Regions from separate parts of the Prochlorococcus sp. RS04 genome, predicted to be linked through region 3. Evidence: predicted binding sites of a transcription regulator. Region 3 holds the regulator's gene; each other region holds the start of a gene.
The links. Region 3 encodes NtcA, which controls nitrogen genes in cyanobacteria. Its sites were predicted from a motif close to GTANCNNNNGNTAC; they were not measured.

Region 1 (3,282 bases), 130 kb from region 3:
TCCAGCAAAAGGTCCATATAAAAGAAGTTTTTTATTATCAATCCATCTGGTGTCTAAATGAGGCACTGACATTGGTGGCGATCCAATATCAGCTTTACCATAAACTTTTGAGTTATGTTTTTCTGTTAGATCTTTTTTCTCGCAAATAAGCCATTTCCCACTAACAGGAAATCCACCATAACTTTTTGCTTCTAGAATTTTTGATTTTTGTAAATAATTAATTGTTTTTCCACCAGCACCAAGAAACACGTAGCCAGTTCTAATTGAAGTTTTTCTACCTTCAGAACTGATTTCTAGTTCCCATTGTTTTTTATCAATTTTCTTTAAATCTACTAATTCTGTTTTGTATCTAATTTCAACATTTTTGTTTAAGGAAACTAATGACAAATACTCTTTAGTTAAAGCCTCAAAATTAATATCAGTTCCTCTACCTATTCTGGTAGCAGCAATTTGAGTAGATGGATTTCTATCTTTTGTTATTAGAGGAGCCCATGATGAAATTTCATCAAAAGATGTAGAAAATTCCATATCGATAAATTCAGGATTTTCGGTCATTTTCTGAAATCTTTTTTTTAAAAAAGAAATATTATCCTGACCAGAAACAAAGCTAATATGAGGAATAAATTTTAGAAACTTCTTAATATCAATTTTCCCGGCTTCATACAATGAGGCCCATAAAGACATGGATGTTTCAAAAGAACGATTTATTGAGAGCGCTTTATCTATTTTTAGATTTCCTTTTTCATCTAAAGGGGTGTAGTTTAATTCGCAATTAGCGGCATGTCCTGTACCTGCATTATTAAAAGCGCCAGTACTTTCACTTCCTGAAGCATTTAATTTTTCTATAATAAGAAATTTTATATCTGGTAAAACTTCTGAAATTAGAAGGGCTAAAGTACTACTCATTATCCCTGCTCCTACTAAGACTGCATCAAAGTAGCTATTGTCATTAGTGGGATTTTTAGATGAAGTCACAACAGAAAATTATCTTTTTTGCAATTAATCAGATTCCTTTCTAGGCTTATTATAAAGTTAATCCAAAATTATGAGTACTGAAACACTCTCGCTGACAAACGAAAATGTAGAAAAAGTCCTTGACGAGCTAAGACCTTTTTTAATTTCTGATGGAGGTAATGTAGAGATTGCAGAAATAGATGGTCCAATTGTCAAAGTCAGACTTCAAGGAGCATGTGGTAGTTGCCCAAGTAGCACTATGACTCTCAAAATGGGGATTGAAAGAAAGTTAAAAGAAATGATCCCTGAGATAAGCGAAGTTGTCCAAGTTTTATAAAAATTTTCAACTGAAATATATATTATTTAGTTTTTAATTCCTTCAACAAAGATGATTCCATATCAAGGCAATCAATTGGAAGTCCTTGACCAATAGCGATTAAAAGTGGTGCAAGAATTCCTAAAGTAAAAACTAAATTTGATTGGCTTACATCATATTTACTCAAAGTAAAAGTTATCAAATAAATAATTGAAAAATAAGCATGTAGTGAAAAAAATTCTTTTGGCTTTAACACTGGCCACCTTAAAGTATTTCCCAAGAAATATAAAAAACCTGTCATAAATAAATAGTTACATGAAGATTAAACCAAATATAAACATAAACCTTTTTAGAGACTATTTATAAAAAAATTTACCTAAGATAATAATTAAAAAAACATTAAATCTTCGTTTCTATTTGTAAAAGCTAGACATGCCGTCAAAAATACGCTTATAATTATTTGGTAGCGATTGCTACTTTTTCGTTCACCCTCATTTGAGGGCGCAGTTCGAGTCATACCATGGAACGGGGGATGGCCGTGTTGTCACATCGAAACATGACTACTTTAACTTACAGAGGTAAAAACTACGTTCAAAACAAAGAAGCTGCTAAAAAGCAACTTGTTGAACTTACCTACAGAAGAAACGTATACACCAACAGAATGGATGACGCTTCTTCAAGTAATGAAAAAGCAGAATTAAATTACAGAGGTGTTAACTACACTAAATAATTTAATTAAACAAATTAAAAGCCCCTTTATAGGGGCTTTTTTTTTGGCTATATTTATCAAGAGTCCTTTAAAAAATATGTCTGAAAGTTGCTGTAATACAAAATCATCGAATAAAGCACCTAATCAATTCGATCATAAAGATGCGATTCAAGAAAGATATGGCTCAGCGGCACAAGAAAAAGAAAGTTGTCTTTGTACACCAGTTGGGTTTGATCCCGTTTTACTAGAAGTAATTCCTCAAGAGGTTATAGAAAGAGACTATGGGTGTGGTGATCCAACAAAATATGTTCAAAAAAATGATATAGTCTTAGATCTTGGAAGTGGTAGCGGCAAAAATGCCTTCATTTGTGCCCAAATTGTTGGGAAAGAAGGGAAAGTTATTGGAGTTGATCAGAATCCTGACATGCTTTCTTTATCAAGATCAGCATCTAAAGAAGTTACAAAAAATATAGGTTTCAACAATACAGAATTTCTTGAAGGTTCAATTGAAAAACTTGATGAATTAGATAAAGATTTAAATCCATTAATCGCAGATAAATCAGTTGATATTATTTTAAGTAATTGCGTTTTAAACTTGGTAAGTCCAGAATCTAGAAATAACCTTCTAAATAACATAAAAAGAGTTTTAAACGATAATGGAAGAATTGCAATTAGCGATATCGTCTCTAACAAAAAAGTTCCTTTAAGATTGCAAAATGACCATGATTTATGGACAGGATGTATTAGTGGAGCATGGTATGAGCCAGAGTTTATAAGTGATTTTAAAGAACTAGGATTTAAAAATTTAAAATTTGTAGAAAGGAGTGCTGAACCTTGGAAAGTAATTGAGGATATTGAATTTAGGACAGTAACTTTAGTGGGCAATATTTAAAAAATTCAAGAGTTGAAAATATAATATAAATTTCCATGAGAAATAATCTAAGAGATCAAATACCCGCATTAAAAAATAAGTATTATTTCAACTATGGCGGTCAGGGACCATTACCAAAATCTTCTCTAGAAGCAATAGTTAAAACTTGGGAGATTATCCAAGATTTAGGACCATTTACCAATGATATGTGGCCTTTTATTTACAAAGAAATATTGACCACAAAAAGAATCATTGCGCAAAAATTAGGTGTCAATTCAAAGAATCTAGCTTTTACCGAAAATATCTCTTCCGGTATGATTTTGCCCTTTTGGGGAATAAAAGTAAAAGAGGGAGAAGAGTTGTTAATAAGTGACTGTGAACATCCTGGAGTAGTGGCTGCAAGTCGAGAATTTTGCAGAAGAAATAAATTAA
Region 2 (3,282 bases), 360 kb from region 3:
AAGTTGAGCGTTACAGAAAAAGTAGGGAATATGATCCTATCGTAGGAGTAAGTTTCACTGGATTATTTGATTTTTGTGTCCATGCCTTTGGGACGCCATGGTTGAAATGGTGGGAAGCAGGAAGGCCAAATAGCGAAGAAGGGAAGGCTTTCAAAGAAAAGGAAGCTAAATTCTTAGATTCTTGGAGAAAAATAGTAAAAGAAACTGTATGGGAATATTGTGATAAGCATAATCTTAGGAGACCAAATAGATGCACAACAGTTCAGCCAGCTGGAACTAAAAGTCTTCTTACTGGAGCAGCTCCAGGTTGGCATCCTCCAAAGGCTCAAAGATTCATAAGAAGAATAACTTTCAGGAAAAATGACCCAATCGCTTTAGCTTGCATGGATTATGGTTACTCAGTAGTTCCATCTCAATCTGATAAAGATGAAAATGGTTGCTTGCTCGATAATCCATTTGATCCAAGATGTACAGAATGGTTAGTTGAAATCCCTACAGAAGTTAGTTGGGCAAATATAGACGGCGCAGACCAAATAGACATCAATAATTTCTCAGCATTAGCTCAATTTGATTTTTATATGCAAGTGCAGAAATTTTACACAGAGCATAATACCTCTGCAACCGTAGAATTTAGAGAAAATGAAATCGAGGATTTAGCTAAAGCTATTCATAATGCAATAGAAAATAATGAGGGATATATTTCAGCAGCATTGCTAGCTAGATTTAGTGCTAACGCTACTTTCCCGAGATTACCCTTTGAACCAATAACTAAAGAGGAATATATATCATTGCAGAATAAAGTAATAGAAAGGAAAGTTAATAACGATTTCTTTGACGCTCTTAATAAATATGATGTTGGAGAACTATCTGAAGCAGGACCAGCAGGTTGTGATTCAGATAAGTGCTTGCTTCCTCTTGCTAAACCAAAAGATTAAATTTTGAATAATTTGTAAATAAAAAATATAAATTAGTTTTTAAAAATTTAATTTATGGCTACCTCTTAAATAAGGACATAAATTATTTATGACATTAAGCTTAAATATTGGGAACTTTTTTAATGATTCCTCTAGTCATGCATTGGTAGATGAGCTAAGAAAAAGAACATCTGAAGAGGATATCTTAGAATTTGAGAAAAAATTTAACTCCAAAAACGAAAAAAATCTACACGTATATATATGTAGATTTCTAAAAAATAGATCAATATCCAGAGGCCTAGCCTCTAGATGGTTAATAACCATAATTGAAAACAAAGAATCAAAAATTGATGCTTTGCAAAAATTAAATATTTAGGTCAGCCCTGATAGTTTCCATAGAGCAATTCCAAAAATTGAGAATCCCATAATAAAAGTAAAAGCCAAAGCATTTACCAATTGGACCTTATCATTCATTCTGTTTGCGAATGGTAATAATTGAGCAAATAATGGAGTCTCTTCAACTATTGCAGATTTTTTTACTGTAGGTTTTTTGCTTCTAGAAAACATAAAACAAATTTTATAATCCTAAGAATTTTACATTTAAAAGTTCATTAAATAAAAAATACTTCTCAAAAACGAACAAAATGTAACCTGTAAGCAATTAAGCCATGATTAAAATAAATATTTTTATCATAAACCTAACCTATCATTAATATATTAAGTTTTTTTTCTTAAAACCTAGACAAATAATTTCAATGGATGTTATTATAAATTTGTAGCAACCGCTACCAAAACGTTCAACTTGCGTATAGCAAGCTGCAAATCGACTTAAGCCATGGAACGGGGACTTAAGCGAAACCGGAGCTAAAAAAATGACTCTAATTTACAGAGGACAAAAGTACGTCCAGAATAAAGAAGCAGCTAAAAAGCAGCACAATGAACTAACTTACAGAGGAAAAGCTTACACAAGCTAGTTTATTTAACCATTAAAAGAAAAAGCCACTTTTAGTGGCTTTTTTATTATCCATTTTTAGACTAAACAATAACTTAATACTTCTCACAAGCATTAAAATAATATGATTCAATTGCATTTATATAGTAGATAACAATGGCAGACCAAAAACCTTTATTTAAAGCTCCTTATGACATAAAAGATGTTAGTGCTCTTTTCGCCATAGTTGCCTTCGTTTTGATAATCGCTGCCATAGTTGGGAATAACTTATTTGGTTTATTTCAACAAAATGTCAACTTTGGGTGATTTTTTTTGTGGCCTAAATTTTTGGAATAAATGTGACTAATATTTGACTGTTATAACGACTTAACCCGTCATTTTTAAATAAAATTCCTCTCTCAGACAAGTTTCTTGAAATAAATTTTTAATCTTTGAATTTATAGACTATGACAAATTTCTTATGTTATAGTTTTGAAGTTCAACAAAACTAAATAGCCTCTGGAGGGGTGGTCGAGTGGTTTAAGGCTCTAGTCTTGAAAACTAGCGTGTCTGCAAGGGCACCGTGGGTTCGAATCCCACCCCCTCCGTTCTAATAAAAAGTAATTGAAGTTCAACTGAATAATATGAACGCCTTTTTGGTACGTCTTTGTTAAAGTAGTTTTTATTTATTCTATGAGTAAAGGATTTGCTACAGACACTTTAATATCCAAAAAATCGAAAAAAAAGGTTATTTCAAATGAACCGCAAGGAAGATTAATATCTTGGTCACCTTGGCCACCTGCTAATTTTCAAACACGGTATCCTGCATTCCCTTTTGTTCTTACAATATTGATTATAGTAATCGGGCAATGGTACCTTTCTTTACTCAGGTGACCCGAACCTTTTTTTGTATTTAAATTAGGATGAATTAAGTTTGAGAATTAATTTTGTTTTTTTCAATTTTATTATTTGCCCACTTTCAAGCGGCAATCATCCCGATATTATTAGGTATTAGATCTATCAATAAATTCAATCATATAAGCAAGAACAAATTGATACCTTTCGGTTTTATTTTTTTAGGATTGGCTTCGATTTCTGAAATGATAGACCATACCCAAACATCTTGGATTTATATAGATCACTCCTCTTTATTTAATTGGTTATTTTATTCTTTCCTATCTTTAGGTCTAACATGTTTATCAATATCAGTTATAAAAAATAAATTTATTCAAAAAACTAATTTTTGCATTTCTTTATGTTCAATAATCTCATATTTTTTATTTGATAAAACTATTACTCTTCTTTTTCAAGTAATAATAAGTATACTTTTAATTATAAATTGGCAAAGAGTTTTTAAAGACTGGCTTTTTATTCTTTACCCAATATTTGGTATTATTTTTACGACTTTCTTTGGCACAAGGCTCTCAATTAGTGGGG
Region 3 (3,282 bases):
TATTCCTCTGTTAGTTTCTATTTGCAAGGTCATAAATGATTGTTCAAAAACACTCCAATGTTCGTTTTTAATGCAATAACTCAATAATTTAGAATAGTCTTCATTTTCCTGATTTTTTGGATTACTAACTCTTGCAATGTAAGCCATTGTTTTTTCTGCATCAGGAGTTAGCGAAATTAGTTCAACTTTACTCATTTCAGATCTTTGCAAGAGTTACTTTTTCTGGTTGGTTTTGATATTTACCTCTTCTATCTTCGTAGGTTGTAGAGCACGGATCACCTTCAAAAAAGAGTAGTTGGCAAATACCCTCTTCAGCATAAATTCTGCAATCTGCACCAGAACTATTACTAAATTCTAAAGTTAAATGACCTTCCCACCCTGCCTCTGCGGGCGTTGTATTAACAATAATTCCAAGTCGGGCGTAAGTACTCTTGCCTATACAAATTACAGTAATATTTTCTGGAACTTTCATCTTTTCTAAAGCAACTCCTAAACCATAGGAGTGAGCAGGAAGAATGAAAAAGTCTCCATCTTTATCATGGTGAAGAACAGTTTTCTCTAAATTATTGGGATTAAACTTTTTGGGGTTCATCACAGTCCCAGGGATATGTCTGAAAATTAGGAATTCTTTAGATGAAAGTCTTAAATCATAGCCATAAGAGGAACATCCGTAACTCAAAACTGGCTTTTGTTTATTGTCAGGCTCAAGATGTCTCACCAAATTTGATTGAAAGGGTTTAATCATACCTTCCGAAGCTTTTTGATTTATCCAGAGATCATTTTTTAGCATTGTTTTATGAGCGAAGTTCGGTAATTTGGTTAGCCATTAATAATAAATCTTTAGGTATATCTGTACCAGTAAGGATTACATCTCCTGATATAAATCGGTTTTCAAGTGTTGAAATCAAATCATCTTTATCGATAAATTTCATGTCAATAGCTAAAAAAATTTCATCAAGTATGATTTGATCATTTTCTCCAGACTGTAGTTCTCTTTTACAAAAATTCCATAATTCAATAGTAGATTCATAAATAGATTTTTTTAAAGTTTTATTATTTTCAATTGCTTCAGAATTATATTGATCATATGAATGAGATGATCTTACCCAGGTCAAATTACCGCATAGCTTTACTGCATGATCAACTCCTTGCTTTACCCCTCCTTTCATAAATTGTATTAGTAGCACTTTTCTGCCAAGAGCAGCATTTCTTAGAGAGTCTCTAATGATAGATGTATAGCTACCTCTATATGAAGATTGATAGATTTGGATTTGTCCGTTTTGTGGAAATTTTTTTAGGTTAATTTTGTTATCAGTATTTGTTTTTAAAACATCAAGGTTACCTTTGGAATAAATATGAGATGAGCTAATTACCATTATTTAGATTCTTTCTACATGCAGTATAATTAGAATCTATTAACGCTGCATATAGTGTAATTTTACTTAAAAAAGGTTTAAGCAACTTGAAACTGAATGAAAAAAGCTTGTTGATAAACCGATAAGAATTGAAAATTGTTACTGTTGATACAAGATATTTCAGGGTGTCTCCTTAAATTTTTTAATAGTCAAGATATTTATGATACCTGCTTCACGAGGATTCAACCGCTTTAGTTCGCAACAATCCGGACAAAGTAAAATTAACTCTGTTGGAGAACGTTTTCCAATCAATAGAACTTTAATGGAAGTTATTAAAGGTCTAGATGGTGCAAGTACAGAAATGGTTGAGAGATCTAAAACAATATTCTTCCCCGGTGACCCTGCTGAAAGGGTTTATCTTATAAGAAGAGGCGCAGTAAGACTTTCAAGAGTTTATGAGTCGGGTGAGGAAATAACTGTTGCTCTCTTAAGAGAGAATAGTCTCTTTGGTGTTTTATCCCTGCTTACAGGCCATAGATCTGATCGTTTTTACCATGCAATAGCATTCACAAGAGTTGAAATGATAACAGCACCTGCAAATTCTGTTTTAAGAGCTATAGAGGAAGATGCCTCAGTAGGACTATTACTTTTACAGGGGCTTTCAAGTAGGATCCTGCAAACTGAAACAATGATAGAAACTCTTACACATAGAGATATGTCTTCTCGTTTAGTGAGTTTTTTAATGGTCCTTTGTAGAGACTTTGGAGTTGCAGGTGAAAAAGGTATTACAATAGATTTAAGGCTTTCACATCAGGCAATTGCTGAAGCTATTGGTTCTACAAGAGTAACCATTACAAGATTATTGGGTGATTTAAAGGATTCAGGTCTTCTTAATATTGAAAGAAAAAAGATCACAGTGTTTGATCCAATTGCTCTTGCAAAAAGATTTAATTGATTCATCATAAATTATGATGTATTGAGTATATACAAAAGTGTGGCTTGGATTCTAATTGTTTTTTTAATATTACTTGGGGGATTAATTGCGCCATTTGGGGATATTCTTGGAACAAAGATTGGTAAAGCAAGATTTAGTATCTTAAAATTAAGACCGAAAAAAACAGCAACTATTATAACTATTTTTACCGGTGGATTTATTAGTTCAATATCAATAGGTTTATTGATTTTAGCAAGTGAAGAATTCAGACAAAGGCTTTTTGTTGATATTCCTTTTTTGCAAAAAACTTTAGATGAAAGTAAAAAGGCATTAATCCCTTTACAGGAAGAACGAAAAGAACTTGAGGGTAAAATTATTCAAAAAGAAAAGGAGTTAAATCAATTAAAAAATAATATTAAAGAATTTAGGAGAGGAAATATCGTTATTAAAAGAGGACAAACTTTATTTATTGCTGAGGTTGATTCCAGCTCAAATTTAAAACTTAACTTAACAGAAATCTTTAATGAAGCTGATAAATTTGTTAGAAAAATTGTTATCCCAAATAATAAAAAAGCAAGAAATATTCTTTTGTGGAGACCCAGTGATATTACAAAGATTGAGACAGTAGCTGCTAGCGGAGGTAACTGGGTTTTATTAATTAAATCAGCAACAAATGTTTTAAAAGGAGATAATTATGTTTTTGTATCTCCAGATTTATTAGAGAATAAATTTATAGTCAAAAAAGGTGATATTATTACAAGTTCTATTCTGGAAGCAAGTGATTTAAATAGTAAATCAATAAATCTAAAAATTAAATCATTGCTTAGAGAAACAAGAGATGAAATTAAGTCAAAAGGGTCGCAAGTTAGTGAAATTAATACAAGTGGAAATTTTGTAAAAAAAATTAGAGACTTTCTTAAAGAAAATCAAAATATCAAATTTAAGTTGGAAGTAGTATCTTTAAGAGATAGTAAAACTATAGAACCTATAGTC

Region 1: a site for NtcA is predicted at 1,734-1,747, ahead of BS621_RS02630 (DUF4278 domain-containing protein). Genes of this name have one in related genera too.
Region 2: a site for NtcA is predicted at 1,690-1,703, ahead of BS621_RS01385 (DUF4278 domain-containing protein). Genes of this name have one in related genera too.

Annotation. Positions count from the first base shown of each region.
Region 1 covers NZ_CP018346.1:454,065-457,346, forward strand. Annotated here, with positions in the region: gene BS621_RS02615 (malate:quinone oxidoreductase) at 1-975, opposite strand, end outside; gene BS621_RS02620 (NifU family protein) at 1,046-1,291, shown strand; gene BS621_RS02625 (hypothetical protein) at 1,314-1,571, opposite strand; gene BS621_RS02630 (DUF4278 domain-containing protein) at 1,827-2,000, shown strand; gene BS621_RS02635 (methyltransferase domain-containing protein) at 2,077-2,871, shown strand; gene BS621_RS02640 (aminotransferase class V-fold PLP-dependent enzyme) at 2,907-3,282, shown strand, end outside.
Region 2 covers NZ_CP018346.1:227,277-230,558, forward strand. Annotated here, with positions in the region: gene nrdJ (ribonucleoside-triphosphate reductase, adenosylcobalamin-dependent) at 1-935, shown strand, start outside; gene BS621_RS01375 (RNA recognition motif-containing protein) at 1,024-1,290, shown strand; gene BS621_RS01380 (hypothetical protein) at 1,287-1,481, opposite strand; gene BS621_RS01385 (DUF4278 domain-containing protein) at 1,787-1,888, shown strand; gene BS621_RS09380 (hypothetical protein) at 2,023-2,172, shown strand; tRNA gene BS621_RS01390 (tRNA-Ser) at 2,367-2,453, shown strand; gene BS621_RS01395 (hypothetical protein) at 2,539-2,739, shown strand; gene BS621_RS01400 (hypothetical protein) at 2,793-3,282, shown strand, end outside.
Region 3 covers NZ_CP018346.1:588,710-591,991, reverse strand. Annotated here, with positions in the region: gene thyX (FAD-dependent thymidylate synthase) at 1-195, opposite strand, end outside; gene dcd (dCTP deaminase) at 197-790, opposite strand; gene BS621_RS03455 (cob(I)yrinic acid a,c-diamide adenosyltransferase) at 795-1,376, opposite strand; gene ntcA (global nitrogen regulator NtcA) at 1,576-2,310, shown strand; gene BS621_RS03445 (DUF3084 domain-containing protein) at 2,350-3,282, shown strand, end outside.